2 regions of the Streptomyces sp. NPDC024555 genome follow, and region 1 is predicted to be linked to the other one. Evidence: riboswitches for the same ligand, from Rfam matches in the RefSeq annotation. Region 1 holds a riboswitch; the other holds the start of a gene.

Region 1 (7,079 bases):
CCGGGTGGTGCGGTACGGGCGGGGTGCCCGGAAAGCAGGGGACAGAGCGGAGGACAAGGGACGGGGCACCGCACTCACCTCTCAGTGTGCGCGGTGCCCCTCCCGGACGCGCGGACGCGCCGGTCCGGCTACTTCTTCAGGCCGGGGTACAGCGGGAACTTCTCGGCGAGCGCGGTGACCCGGGCCTTCAGGCCCTCCGCGTCGTAGGCCGGCTTGAGGGCCGAGGCGATGATCTCGGCGACCTCGGTGAAGTCCTCGGCGCCGAAACCGCGGGTGGCGAGGGCCGGGGTGCCGATCCGCAGGCCCGAGGTGACCATCGGGGGCCGCGGGTCGTTCGGGATGGCGTTCCGGTTGACCGTGATGCCGATCTCGTGGAGCCGGTCCTCGGCCTGCCGGCCGTCCAGCTCGGAGTTCCGCAGGTCCACCAGGACCAGGTGCACGTCCGTGCCGCCGGACAGCACGGAGACGCCCACCTCGGTGACGTCGGGCTGGACCAGACGCTCGGCGAGGATGCGGGCGCCCTCCAGGGTGCGCTGCTGGCGCTCCTTGAACTCCTCGCCCGCCGCGACCTTGAAGGAGACGGCCTTGGCCGCGATGACGTGCTCCAGCGGACCGCCCTGCTGGCCCGGGAAGACCGCCGAGTTGATCTTCTTGGCGAGCTCCTGGGTGGAGAGGATCACGCCACCGCGCGGGCCGCCGAGGGTCTTGTGCGTGGTGGTGGTGACGACGTGGGCGTGCGGCACCGGGTTGGGGTGCAGGCCCGCGGCGACCAGACCGGCGAAGTGCGCCATGTCGACCATCAGGTACGCACCGACCTCGTCCGCGATGCGGCGGAAGGCGGCGAAGTCCAGCTGGCGCGGGTAGGCCGACCAGCCGGCCACGATCAGCTGCGGCTTGGACTCCTTGGCCAGGCGCTCGACCTCGGCCATGTCCACGACGCCGGTGTCGTCGACGTGGTACGGGACCACGTTGTAGAGCTTGCCGGAGAAGTTGATCTTCATGCCGTGGGTCAGGTGACCGCCGTGGGCCAGGTTCAGGCCCATGATCGTGTCGCCCGGCTTCAGCAGCGCGAACATCGCGGCGGCGTTGGCCTGCGCACCGGAGTGCGGCTGGACGTTCGCGGCCTCGGCGCCGAAGAGCGCCTTGATGCGGTCGATCGCGATCTGCTCGACCACGTCGACGTGCTCGCAGCCGCCGTAGTAGCGGCGGCCGGGGTAGCCCTCGGCGTACTTGTTGGTCAGGACGGAGCCCTGGGCCTCCATGACCGCGACCGGAGCGAAGTTCTCCGAGGCGATCATTTCGAGGGTGGACTGCTGGCGGTGGAGCTCGGCGTCGACGGCGGCGGCGACGTCCGGGTCCAGCTCGTGGAGGGAGGAGTTGAGAAGCGACATCAGGTGGTCCCTTGGGGTCTTTAGTTGCCGGAGAACGCGGTGTACTCGTCGGCGGAGAGCAGGTCCTCCGGCTCCGCCGCGACGCGCACCTTGAACAGCCAGCCGCCCTCGAACGGAGCGGAGTTCACCAGCGACGGGTCGTCCACGACGTCCTGGTTCGCGTCGGTGACCTCACCGGTCACCGGCGAGTACAGGTCGCTGACCGACTTGGTCGACTCCAGCTCGCCGCAGGTCTCGCCCGCGGTCACCGTGTCACCGACCGCGGGGAGCTGGGCGTAGACGACGTCGCCGAGCGCGTTGGCGGCGTACTCGGTGATGCCGATCGTCGCCACACCGTCCTCGACGGCCGACAGCCACTCGTGCTCCTTGCTGTACCGCAGCTGCTGGGGGTTGCTCATGACCTGAATTCTCCTGTACGCGGGGGAGTGCTGATGGACGGTGGTCTTACGGTGTGAGACAGGACTGCGTCACGTCGCGCGGGGTCCCGCCTCCCACGGTGCTACTTGCGCCGCTTGTAGAACGGCAGCGCCACGACCTCGTACGGCTCGTGGCTGCCCCGGATGTCGACGGCGACGCCCTCGGTGCCCGGCTCGGCGTACGCCGCGTCGACGTACGCCATGGCGATCGGCCTGCCCAGCGTCGGGGAGGGGGCGCCGGAGGTGACCTCGCCGACGGTCTCGCCGCCGACGACGACCGGGAAGCCGGCGCGCGGGACCCGGCGGCCCTCGGCGACCAGGCCGACCAGCTTGCGCGGCGGCGCGGTCTCGGCGCGCTCGGCGGCGGCCTCCAGGGCCTTGCGGCCGACGAAGTCGCCCTCCTTCTCGAACTTCACGACCCGGCCCAGACCGGCGTCGAACGGGGTCAGCGCGGTGGTCAGCTCGTGCCCGTACAGCGGCATGCCGGCCTCCAGGCGCAGCGTGTCGCGGCAGGAGAGCCCGCACGGGATCAGGCCGCGCGAGGCACCGGCCTCGGTGAGGGCCTTCCACAGCTCCTCGGCGTGCTCCGGCGCGACGAACAGCTCGAAGCCGTCCTCGCCGGTGTAGCCGGTGCGGGCGATCAGGGCCGGCACCCCGGCGACCGTGCCGGGCAGACCGGCGTAGTACTTCAGACCGTCCAGGTCGGCGTCGGTGACCGAGGCCAGGATGGCGGGGGACTCGGGACCCTGGACGGCGAGCAGCGCGTAGGCGTCGCGGTCGTCGCGCACCTCGGCGTCGAAGCCCGCGGCGCGCTCGGTGAGCGTGTCCAGCACCAGCTGGGCGTTGCCGGCGTTGGCGACGACCATGTATTCGGTCTCGCCGAGCCGGTAGACGATCAGGTCGTCCAGGATGCCGCCGTCCTCGGCGCAGATCATCGTGTAGCGGGCGCGGCCCGGGGAGACGGTGCCGATGTTGCCGACGAGCGCGAAGTTCAGCAGGTCGACGGCCCCGGGTCCGGTGACCGTGATCTCGCCCATGTGGGAGAGGTCGAAGAGCCCGGCCTTCGTGCGGACGGCGTTGTGCTCGTCGCGCTCACTGGCGTAGCGCAGCGGCATGTCCCAGCCGGCGAAGTCGGTCATGGTGGCGCCCAGCGAACGATGCAGGGCATCGAGGGCGGTGAGACGGGGGGCGGTGCTCATGGATAAGGCTCCCAGGGCATGACGACGAGGACGGTCCTCCCCATCTGTCATCGGAACCTGAGAGGTTCGCCGGGAGCCCCCGAGGGGGTTCGGCTTGCACCTTGGGTGGGGCCGCCGGGCGGCCCGCTTTTCAGATCTGCCTCATCCACGCGGTACGGGGCCTGAGAGATTCAAGGGAGGGACTTGCTCCTTCGGCGCCCGGCCTGGGCCGGGACTCTCCCGCGCGGATTCGAGCGGCCTTTATGCAGTTGACCCGGTCATCATCGCACGGTGTGCGGGAGAGTGGGATGCGGGGACGGGCAGCGGTCGCGACGGGGTTCCGGCGGGTCGGACGGTTGTGCCGCATTACCTTTTCTTTACACTTCATGGGCAGGTGAGGGTCGGCCGACAGGGGGAGGGCGATGACATCGCAGCGGTACGCGACGACCGCGGGGGTCGCGAGCGGCGCACTGCCCGCTCAGCCGGGAGCGCCGGCGAGGGAGGCGGTGGGCCCGCGCGCGCCCGTCGTCCGTGACCTGCGGGACCGCGCCGGACGCGGCCCGTGCGCGCTGCACTTCGCGGCGGGCGACGTGGTGGTGGTCTCCGGACTGCCCGGCAGCGGGAAGTCCACGCTCATCGCGCGCACGGTCGAGGTCCGCGCCGTCGACTCCCAGGACACCCGGGACCGCTGGGCGGCCCGGATGCCGGCCTTATGCCCGTACGCCCTCTACCGTCCGCTGGTCCGCGTCGCGCACTACTGGGGTCTCTGGCGCGTGCTGCGCTCCGGCGTCTCTGTAGTGGTCCACGACTGCGGCACCCAGTCCTGGGTGCGCAACCTGCTCGCCCGCCATGTCCGGCGGCGCGGCCGGACCCTGCACCTGGTGCTGCTGGACGTCACCGAGGAGACGGCCCGGCGGGGCCAGCGCGACCGCGGCCGGGGCGTCTCCGGCTACGCCTTCGCCCGCCACCGCAGGGCCGTGGGACGGCTGCTGCGCGAGACCGCCTCCGGCCTGCTGCCGCGCGGCTGCGCCTCGGCGGTCCTGCTCGACCGGGAGGCGGCGGGGCTGCTCGCCCGGATCTCCTTCGCAGACGCACAGACCACGGAGTGACCGCGGACCGTCCGAGTGCTGGACGGTCCGGCGGCGGGGTCCGGATCCGGCCGTACGGAGATAATCTCTAGGCCGCGAGAGGCCGCGAGACAGCGCGTACCCGGTTGCCCGGGGTGAGAGAGGGACACAGTGGACATTCCGGCACCGGCCCGGTCCGACGCGCAGGGCGGATGGCCGGCCAATGAGCTCGAAGAGGTGCTGAGCGCCTCGCTCGGCAGCCCGGAGGCGGGCGGCCGGCTGGTCGAGGTGCTCGGACGCAGCCAGGTCTGGGTGCCGCTGCCGGCCGGCGGCGGCCCGGACTCCGGCGTCCTCGATCTGCCGACCCTGGAGATCGAGGGCGCTCCCTATGTCCCGGTCTTCAGCTCCGAACAGCAGTTCCTCACCTGCGTCGGCCCGCACATGTCCTTCACCGTCGCGCCCGCCCGCGACTTCGCCCGCGGACTGCCCCCGCAGCTGGGCATCGCCGTCAACCCGGGCGGAGCCGTCGGCATGCCGCTGCCCCCGCCCGCCGTGGCCGAACTCTGCCGGGCCGGCCGCACCGCGCTCGACGGACCCGCCAGCGGCGGCCGGGTCCGGCTGTTCGAACCGGACTGGCAGGAGGAACCCGTCGACTTCCTCGCCGCCGCGGCCGGGGAGTTCCAGGAGAGCGGCGTCGTGCGCACCGCCCGCCGCGCGCTGGCCAGCATCGAGGGCGGCGACCCGGTCCTCTTCGTCGGCGTCGAGTTCTCCACCTGGGACGGGGCCGGGCGCAACGCCCCCATGGACGCCCTGGGCCGGGCGCTGGGCCGGGTCGAGGTCCGCTGGCCGGTCAATCTGGTCCTGCTCGACGTCGCCCAGGACCCGGTCGCCGACTGGATGCGCTCCCGGGTGCGCCCCTTCTACCAACGCGCCGAGGTGTAGGGCATGGCCCCGGGCCGTGGCGTCAAGCCGGTGTCAGGGCCGCCGCATAAGCTGGTTTGATGGGCTGGTGCCTCGGCACCGTGCCGTCCCCGAGAGCCCCGGGGAGCGGCGGGCCGACACAGAGGATCGAAGAGGGGCGGGACCCAGGGTGAGCGCGTCAGGCACCGCGGCGGCCGGACAGGTCGAGCACATGCTGCGCCAGGTGACGCCCGGACGCTACGACGCGTACGAGGCTCTGCTCCGGGCCCTGGCGGAGAGCCGTGTCTGGATGCTGCTGTGGCACGGCCGGGCCGGCTCGCCCGACGCCCAGTACGGCAACATGGAGGTCGACGGCCTCGGCTACGCCCCCTGTGTCACCTCCGCCCAGGAGCTCACCGCCAGCGGCTGGACCCGGGACCACGAGATCGTCGGCGGCCGCGACATCGCCCGCGCCCTGTTCCCCGACCGCTGGGGCATCTGGCTGAACCCGCACGCCCCGGGCGGCGGCGTCGGCGTCCCCTGGCTCGACCTGCGCCGCATCGCCACCGGACTGGACCGGATGCCCGCCGGACCGCTGCGGATCAGCGAGCCCGCCATCGACCTCCCGCAGTTCTACGCCCAGCTCACCCGCAACGCCCACCACACCCCCGCGATCCGCTCGCTGCGCCGCGCCTGGGTGCAGCCCGCCCTCGGCTCCCCGTACCTCGCCATCGGTCTCGATCTGTACGACACCGGCCGGGCCTCGGTCGACGCCGTGCGGGCGATGATGCGGCAGTCGGTGGGCGCGGTGCCCGAGGGGCTCCCGGTGTCCACCGTGGCGATGTCCGACGCGTACGACCCCGTCGCGATGTGGCTGCGCGCCAACGCGCGTCCGTTCTACGATCGCGAGCCGCACGGCCCGGCCGCGGGTGGTCCCGCCGTCGCTCCGAGTTACGGCTACCCGCAGACCCCCGGCCCGGCTCCGCACGCCTACTGACGATCCGTCAGCCCGTCCGCGTATCGGACAAAGTGCTCCGCGGCGGGGCAAGACACCCGCTCGCGCCGCCCAAATCGCCACCCCATCACACCTGTTGGGCGTCATGTCCGTTCTGGTGGATTAGCGGCCGAGTGGTCCGCTCACTCGATCAAGCTGTCCGGATAACGGAAGCTCACTGACCGCATCACGTTTGAGCAAACATTCCCCGTCAGGTCTGGCGGGTGATCGCAACGGCACTGAAGACTCCCGGCTAGTGGCGATCGTCGGCCCTTTGTACGAGGTTGCACCGGCGGTCACTCCACGGACGCATTCGCACCGAAAACATCAGCCGCAGTACGCGCCGCGGCTGACACGCGCCAGGCCGTCACCGCGGCGAGTAGGGGCCGGCCACCGCCGGCGGGAGGGGTCAAGGGCACTGTGACCGCACCGATCGAGACCACCGGATCGGCTGCCGACGCGCAGCCGGAGGCAGTACTCACGGGAGTCAAGCAGAGCCAGATCGAGGGCCGTTCGCTCGGACAGATCGCCTGGACGCGCTTCAAGCGCGACAAGGTGGCCGTGGCCGGCGGCATCGTTGTCATCCTGCTGATCCTGCTCGCCGTGCTCTCCAAGCCGATCCAGGCCGTCTTCGGACTGGACCCCAACGAGTTCCACCAGGACCTCATCGACCCGGCGCTGCTCGCCCCCAAGGGCGACTGGGGCGGCATCAGCTGGAGCCATCCGCTGGGCGTCGAACCGCAGTACGGCCGCGACATCATGACCCGCATCATCGAGGGCTCCTGGGTCTCCATGGTCGTCGCCGTCGGGGCCACCCTGCTCTCCGTGGTCATCGGCGTCTTCATGGGCGTGGTCTCGGGCTTCTACGGCGGCTGGGTCGACACCGTCATCAGCCGCATGATGGACACCTTCCTCGCCTTCCCGCTGCTCCTCTTCGCGATCTCCATCTCGGCCGCGCTCCAGGACGGGGCCTTCGGCCTGGAGGGGCTGCCGCTGCGCATCGCGGTCCTCATCTTCGTGATCGGCTTCTTCAGCTGGCCGTACATGGGCCGTATCGTCCGCGCCCAGACCATGAGCCTGCGCAACCGCGAATTCGTCGAGGCCGCCCGCTCGTTGGGCGCCCGCGGCCCCTT
Region 2 (7,079 bases), on a different contig from region 1:
GAACAGGGCTGGAGCCTGCTGTGCAACGGCGTCCTGCTCTTCGAGGACACCGGTGAGCTGCTTCCCGACGGACAGATCATCGCCCCGCACCGGCCGTTGGGCACCGGCCGGGTGGCGAAGGCGGCCTGAGCCGCAGGTACGGAAAAGGGGCCGGCCCGGAGAGATCTCCGCACCGGCCCCCACGCGTGTCCGCGTCACGCCGCCCGTTCGCGACGTCGCTCCCGGATCAGTCGTCGTACGCGTCCAGCGGCGGGCACGAGCAGACCAGGTTGCGGTCGCCGAACGCGCCGTCGATGCGGCGCACCGGCGGCCAGTACTTCTCGGCGGGCGAGACCCCGGCCGGGAAGACCGCCGTCTCGCGGCTGTAGGCGTGCGCCCACTCCCCGCCCAGCGCGGCCGCGGTGTGCGGGGCGTTGGCCAGCGGGTTGTCGTCCCCGCTCCACTCGCCCGAGGCCACCTTCTCGATCTCGGCGCGGATGGCGATCATCGTGTCGCAGAAACGGTCCAGCTCCGCCAGGTCCTCGCTCTCGGTCGGCTCGATCATCAGCGTGCCGGCGACCGGGAACGACATGGTCGGCGAGTGGAAGCCGTAGTCGATGAGGCGCTTGGCGACGTCGTCGATGCTGACGCCGGTCGCCTTCGACAGCGGCCGGAGGTCCACGATGCACTCGTGCGCGACGAGGCCCGCCGGGCCGGTGTACAGGATCGGGTAGTGCGGCTCCAGCCGCTTGGCGATGTAGTTGGCCGCGAGTACGGCGACCTGCGTCGCGCGCTTGAGGCCCTCGCCCCCCATCAGGCGTACGTACGCCCAGGAGATGGGCAGGATCCCCGCCGAGCCCCAGGGTGCCGCCGAGATCGGTCCGACGCCGGTCTCCGGGCCCGCGGCGGGCTGCAGCGGGTGGTTCGGCAGGTACGGCGCGAGGTGGGCGCGCACACCGACCGGGCCGACGCCCGGACCGCCGCCGCCGTGCGGGATGCAGAAGGTCTTGTGCAGGTTCAGGTGCGAGACGTCGCCGCCGAAGCGGCCCGGCTTGGCGAGACCGACCAGCGCGTTGAGGTTGGCGCCGTCCACGTAGACCTGGCCGCCGGCGTCGTGGACCTCGGCGCAGATGTCGGCGACGTGCTCCTCGAAGACACCGTGGGTGGACGGGTAGGTGATCATCAGCACCGCGAGCTCGTCGCGGTGCTGCGCGATCTTGGCGCGCAGGTCCTCGACGTCGACCTCGCCGTCGTCGGCGGTCTTCACCACGACGACCTTCATCCCGGCCATCACGGCGCTCGCGGCGTTGGTGCCGTGGGCCGAGGACGGGATCAGGCAGACGGTCCGGTTCTCGTCACCGTTGGCGCGGTGGTACGCGCGGACGGCGAGCAGGCCCGCGAACTCGCCCTGCGAACCCGCGTTGGGCTGGAGGGAGACCGCGTCGTAGCCGGTGACCTCGGCCAGGCGCTCCTCCAGCTCGTGGATGAGCGTCAGGAAGCCCTCCGCCTGCTCGGCCGGGGCGAACGGGTGCAGCGCGCCGAACTCGGGCCAGGTGATGGACTCCATCTCGGCCGTCGCGTTCAGCTTCATGGTGCAGGAGCCGAGCGGGATCATGCCGCGGTCCAGCGCGTAGTCCTTGTCGGCGAGGCGGCGCAGGTAGCGCAGCATCGCGGTCTCGGAGCGGTGCTGGTGGAAGACCGGGTGGGTCAGGATCGCGTCGTCGCGCAGCAGCCCCTCGGGCAGCGCGTCGGCGGTCGTGGCGTCCAGCGCCTCCACGTCCGCCTCGACGCCGAAGGCGGCCCAGACGGACTCGACCAGCGTGCGGGTGGTCGTCTCGTCGCAGGCGAGGGAGACGGTGTCGGCGTCGACGAGGCGGAGGTTCACCCCGCGGGCGCGGGCGCCCTCGACGACCGCGGCGGCCCCGCCCGGGACGCGGACGGTGAGCGTGTCGAAGTGGGCGTCACCGACCACCTCGACGCCGCCGTCGCGCAGCCCCCGCGCCAGGATCGCGGCGTAGCGGTGGGTGCGGCGCGCGATGGTCCGCAGCCCCTCGGGGCCGTGGTAGACCGCGTACATGCCGGCCATGACGGCGAGCAGCACCTGCGCGGTGCAGATGTTGCTCGTGGCCTTCTCGCGGCGGATGTGCTGCTCGCGGGTCTGGAGCGCCAGCCGGTAGGCCTTGTTCCCGTCCGCGTCCACGGAGACGCCGACGAGGCGGCCGGGAAGGCTGCGGGCGAACTTCTCGCGGACGGCCATGTAGCCGGCGTGCGGTCCGCCGAAGCCCATCGGGACGCCGAAGCGCTGGGTGGTGCCGACGGCGATGTCCGCGCCCAGCTCGCCGGGCGAGGTGAGCAGCGTGAGCGCCAGCAGGTCGGCGGCCACGGTGACGATCGCGCCCAGCTCGTGGGCCTGCTCGACGAGGGGGCGCAGATCGCGCACGGCTCCGGAGGCGCCGGGGTACTGCAGGAGCACGCCGAAGACGCCGCGCTCGGCGAGGTCGGCCGGGATCCCGTCGCTCAGGTCCGCGACGACGACCTCGACGCCGGTGGGCTCGGCCCGGGTCTCGATGACCGCCACGGTCTGCGGCAGGGTGTCGGCGTCGACCAGGAAGACGCCCTGCTTGACCTTGCCGACGCGCCGCGCCAGGGCCATGGCCTCGGCGGCGGCGGTGCCCTCGTCGAGCAGCGAGGCACCGGAGGTGGGCAGCCCGGTGAGGTCGGCGACCATCGTCTGGAAGTTCAGGAGGGCTTCGAGGCGGCCCTGGGAGATCTCGGGCTGGTACGGCGTGTACGCCGTGTACCAGGCGGGGTTCTCCATGACGTTGCGGAGGATCACCGGCGGGGTGAAGGTGCCGTAGTAGCCGAGCCCGATCATGGGGGCCAGCACCTGGTTGCGGTCGGCGAGCGTGCGCAGCTCGGCCAGGACCTCGGCCTCGGTACGGGCGTCCGGCAGGGCCAGCGCCTCGGCGCTCTTGATCACGTCGGGCACCGCGGCGGCGGTCAGCTCGTCCAGCGAGCCGTAACCGACCTGGGCGAGCATCTTCGCCTGGGCCTCGGCATCGGGACCGATGTGGCGCTGCTCGAACGGGATTCCCTGTTCCAGCTGGGCGAGCGAAGGGCGACGGGGGGTCATGATGGAGGCCTCCTGGTCTGTCACGACCTGCGAGGGGCACCACGGCGCGGGGTGCCCGAACGGCCTCCCCCTCTGTCATCTCAACCTGAGAGCTTCACCGATGCCCGCGGGGCGCACCGGTTTTCACCGTCGGTGAGGGAGGGACCCGGCACGGCACACGCCGTACGGAACCCGCCCTGCTTTCCAGAGTGACCTCGTCCGTGCGGTACGGGGGCCTGAGAGATTCCGGGGAGGATTTGCTCCTTCGGCGCCCTCCGGAGGGCTTCCGGAGGACTCTCCCGCACGGGGTCAGCAGCCGTATCCAGCCTACCAGCGGGGTCCCCGGCTCCCTTCCCGAGTGGCCGGGACCACGATTGTGGACTTCTGTAGTGCCTGTGGAGTAGCCGCGACCAGTGGGAGGGACCGTGCAGACCGACATCGATCCGCGCAGCCTGATCGGCCGCAAGGCGTTCGACCGCAAGGGCACCAAGATCGGAACCGTCGACGAGGTGTACCTCGACGACGCCACCGGTGTGCCGGAGTGGGCGGCCGTCCGCACCGGGCTGTTCAGCCGGGACGCCTTCGTCCCCCTGGAGCCGAGCGAACTGGTCGACGAGACGCTGCGCGTCCCCTTCGACCGCGCCCTGATCAAGGACGCCCCCGACTTCGGCGTGGGCCGCCACCTCTCGCCGGAGCAGGAGCTCCAGCTCTACCGGCACTACGGTCTGGACTCGGCACCCGACGCCGCTGGCCCCGACCGTGACTTCGGCAGGCTGGCCGGCCACGAGGAGTAGTCCGCCGGATCGCTCACGAGCGGCAGGGGCTCGGCGGGCCGCAGCTGCGGGTCGTCGGTCCGGAACGTCCGCACCCGGCCCGGCGGCGATTCCGGCTCCTCGAACCGCACGGTGACGCGGCCGACCCCGCTCCCCTGCACCCAGCCGTGTCCGTATGCCTCGTGGAGCACGTCGTGCCCGGCCGGCCAGCGCCGCGCGGCCCGCTGCTCGGGGCTCTCCTCGCTCTCCCCGCCCTCCCCGCCGTCGGGGGCGTGACGGCCGTCCCCGGGCTCCTGCGGCGCGCCCTCGGGCCGGTGGGGCTCCGCGGCCTCGGCGGCGGCCCCGGCGGCCGCCGCCCGCTCTCCGGCCGCCTGCGCGAAGAGATCCTCCTGGGTGAAGTCCGCCAGCCCCGTGACACCGACGCCGAGCAGCCGTACGCCCCCGGTGGTGTCCACGCCCTCCAGGAGCCGCGCCGCGGCCTCCCTGACCACGGTGGGGTCGTCGGTGGGCCCCCGGAGGGTCTCGGAGCGGGTCAGCGTGGAGAAGTCGTAGCGCCGGACCTTCAGGACCACCGTGCGCCCGGAGCGCCCGGCCCCCTTCAGCCGGTGGACACAGCGGTCGGCGAGCCGTTCGACCTCGGTCCTGATCCGGACCCGGTCGTGCAGATCCGTGTCGAAGGTGTCCTCGACGGAAACCGACTTGGCGTCCCGTTCCGCGACGACGGGCCGGTCGTCGCGGCCCAGGGCCATCTGGTGCAGCGCGGTGCCGTGCGCCTTGCCCAGCAGCCGTACGAGCTCCGCCTCACCGGCCTCGGCGAGGTCGTCGACCGTGGTCATACCCGCCCGGCGCAGATGGTCGGCGGTGGCGGGTCCGACTCCGGGCAGGGTGCGCACGGGCATGGGCGCGAGCAGTTCCCGTTCGGTACCCGGTTCGATCAGCAGGATGCCGTCGGGTTTGGCCTCCTCCGACGCGATCTTCGCCAGCATCTTGGAGCCGGCCAGTCCGACGGAGCCGCTGAGCCCGGTCACGGCCGTGATCGCCGCGCGCAGCCCGCGGCCGATCTCCAGGGCGGACGCGCTGTCGTCCGCCGTCCCGCCGGCCTCCAGGTCGACGAAGGCCTCGTCGAGGCTGAGCGGCTCCACCAGCGGGGACAGCTGACCCAGCAGGGCCATGACCTGGTCGCTCACCGTGCGGTAGAGGCCGAAGCGCGGGACGAGGTAGGCGGCGTTCGGCGCGAGTCTCCGGGCCTGGGCCATGGGCATCGCCGAATGCACCCCGAAGCGCCGGGCCTCGTAGGAGGCGGTGGCGACGACCCCGCGCGGCCCCAGCCCGCCCACCACGACCGGTTTGCCGCGCAGGCTGGGCTTCGCCGCCTGCTCCGCCGAGGCGTAGAAGGCGTCCATGTCCAGATGCAGGATGGTGGGCGCGGCTCTCACATCACCCGATGGTGCCCTACGGCACTGACAGTCGCCCCGTCACGACGGCGGCCACGCGCCGGATCCTCCGGTGCGTGGCCGTCCTGCCCTACGGGGAGCGGTCAGCCGGCCCGGTTGCGGCGGCGGGCCAGCTCGTCGGTGGGGTTGTTGCCGATCAGTGTTTCGCCGGTGTCGACGCGCTCCCCGTGGAGCTGGGAGAGGGCGGCGTCCACATCGCGCCAGACCACCCCGACGGCGATCCCGAAGACGCCCTGACCGCCCTGGAGCAGATCGACGACCTCGGCGGGCGAGGAGCACTCGTAGACGGTCGCCCCGTCGCTCATCAGCGTCATGCGTTCGAGGTCCTGGAAGCCGCGGGCCCTCAGGTGCTGCACGGTGGTGCGGATGTTCTGGAGGGCCACACCGGTGTCCAGGAAGCGTTTCACGATCTTCAGCAGGACGACGTCCCGGAAGCTGTAGAGCCGCTGGGTGCCGGAGCCGTAGGCCGGGCGGACGCTCGGCTCCACCAGCCCCGTACGGGCCCAGTAGTCGAGCTGCCGGTAGGTGATGCCCGCGGCGGCGCAGGCCGTCGGTCCTCGGTAGCCGATGTCGTTGGCCGCTGTCACGCCGTCCCCCGCCACGGCGGCCGGTGCGACCGGCTGCCTGATGGTGTGGCCGGCCGTACTCCCCTGCTGCGGATACGGCGCGCCCGCTGCCGTACCGTCGCCGCTGTTTCTCACGCCGACCTCCGTCCTTGACCTGCCCACTCGAAGGTAGGCAGTCACTCGGGGTGCGTCAACGATCGCCACACTCGGCACGCCGAGTGATAATCACCCTGAGGGTGGTTTCCCGTGCCGTTCGACCGGGAAAGGCTTGTCGGATGCGCGCCCCGGGGACGTCACTGACTGTTCGTACCGAAGTCCTCCGGTGAGATCTGGTCGAGGAACTCGCGGAACTTCTCCACCTCGTCCTCCTGCTCGTCCGGGATCGCGATCCCCGCGTCGTCGAGCACCCCGTCACTGCCGTAGATCGGCGTTCCGGTGCGCAGGGCGAGCGCTATGGCGTCGGAGGGACGCGCGCTCACCTCGACCCCGCTGGCGAAGACCAGCTCCGCATAGAAGACCCCTTCCCGGAGATCCGTGATCCGGACCTCGGTGAGCTCCTGGCCGACGGCCTCGAGCACATCCTTGAAGAGGTCATGGGTCAGCGGTCTGGCGGGGGCCATGCCCTGCTGAGCGAAGGCGATCGCGGTCGCTTCACCGGGACCGATCCAAATGGGGAGGTACCGGTCGCCTCCCACTTCACGCAGGAGCACGATCGGTTGGTTGGAGGGCATTTCCACCCGGACACCCACAACGTCGAGCTCGTTCACACAGCAACCCTAGGACGTGCTCGGCAGGTTTGGGTAGTCGGGCACCGTCCGGATCAGTGGAGACGGATCTGCAGGGCGGTCTGGACGAGCGCCGCGTGGAGCCGTACGGACAGCTCCGCCAGCTCCCTCGCGGTGGCCTCCGCATGGGCTCTGGTCTGCGGATTCCTGTGGCGGCGCAGGGGTGCGACGACCTGCTCGATGAGCCCGGCCTCACGGTCCGCGGCGGCGCGCATCGCGCGAAGATGCCGGGGTTCCAGACCGAATCGCCCCAGATCCGCCACAAGCCTGGCGACGTTGACCATCTCGGAGTCGTAGCCGCCCTCGGCCGTCGGCGCGACCAGCCCGTACGCCTCCCAGGCGTCCAGATCGCTCTCGGTGACCTCGGCGGCGGCCAGCAGCTCCGCCCGGCCGATACGGGCCGCGGTGGC

Evidence for each region. A riboswitch is a leader RNA that binds a small molecule or an ion and turns the genes downstream of it on or off. The one in region 1 is predicted to bind glycine.
Region 2: another riboswitch for glycine. It lies ahead of gcvP (aminomethyl-transferring glycine dehydrogenase); the one in region 1 lies ahead of gcvT (glycine cleavage system aminomethyltransferase GcvT).

The regions. Positions count from the first base shown of each region.
Region 1 is NZ_JBVHKV010000002.1:302,885-309,963, reverse strand. It holds gene glyA (serine hydroxymethyltransferase) at 129-1,391, opposite strand; gene gcvH (glycine cleavage system protein GcvH) at 1,412-1,789, opposite strand; gene gcvT (glycine cleavage system aminomethyltransferase GcvT) at 1,891-3,006, opposite strand; glycine riboswitch at 3,147-3,238, opposite strand; gene ACZ4FH_RS03980 (AAA family ATPase) at 3,408-4,094, shown strand; gene ACZ4FH_RS03975 (enhanced serine sensitivity protein SseB) at 4,224-4,994, shown strand; gene ACZ4FH_RS03970 (enhanced serine sensitivity protein SseB C-terminal domain-containing protein) at 5,143-5,949, shown strand; gene ACZ4FH_RS03965 (ABC transporter permease) at 6,367-7,079, shown strand, end outside.
Region 2 is NZ_JBVHKV010000018.1:146,064-153,142, forward strand. It holds gene ACZ4FH_RS28495 (DUF5999 family protein) at 1-129, shown strand, start outside; gene gcvP (aminomethyl-transferring glycine dehydrogenase) at 227-3,112, opposite strand; glycine riboswitch at 3,306-3,403, opposite strand; gene ACZ4FH_RS28505 (PRC-barrel domain-containing protein) at 3,517-3,885, shown strand; gene ACZ4FH_RS28510 (DNA polymerase IV) at 3,810-5,300, opposite strand; gene ACZ4FH_RS28515 (MerR family transcriptional regulator) at 5,402-6,019, opposite strand; gene ACZ4FH_RS28520 (bifunctional nuclease family protein) at 6,178-6,651, opposite strand; gene ftsR (transcriptional regulator FtsR) at 6,705-7,079, opposite strand, start outside.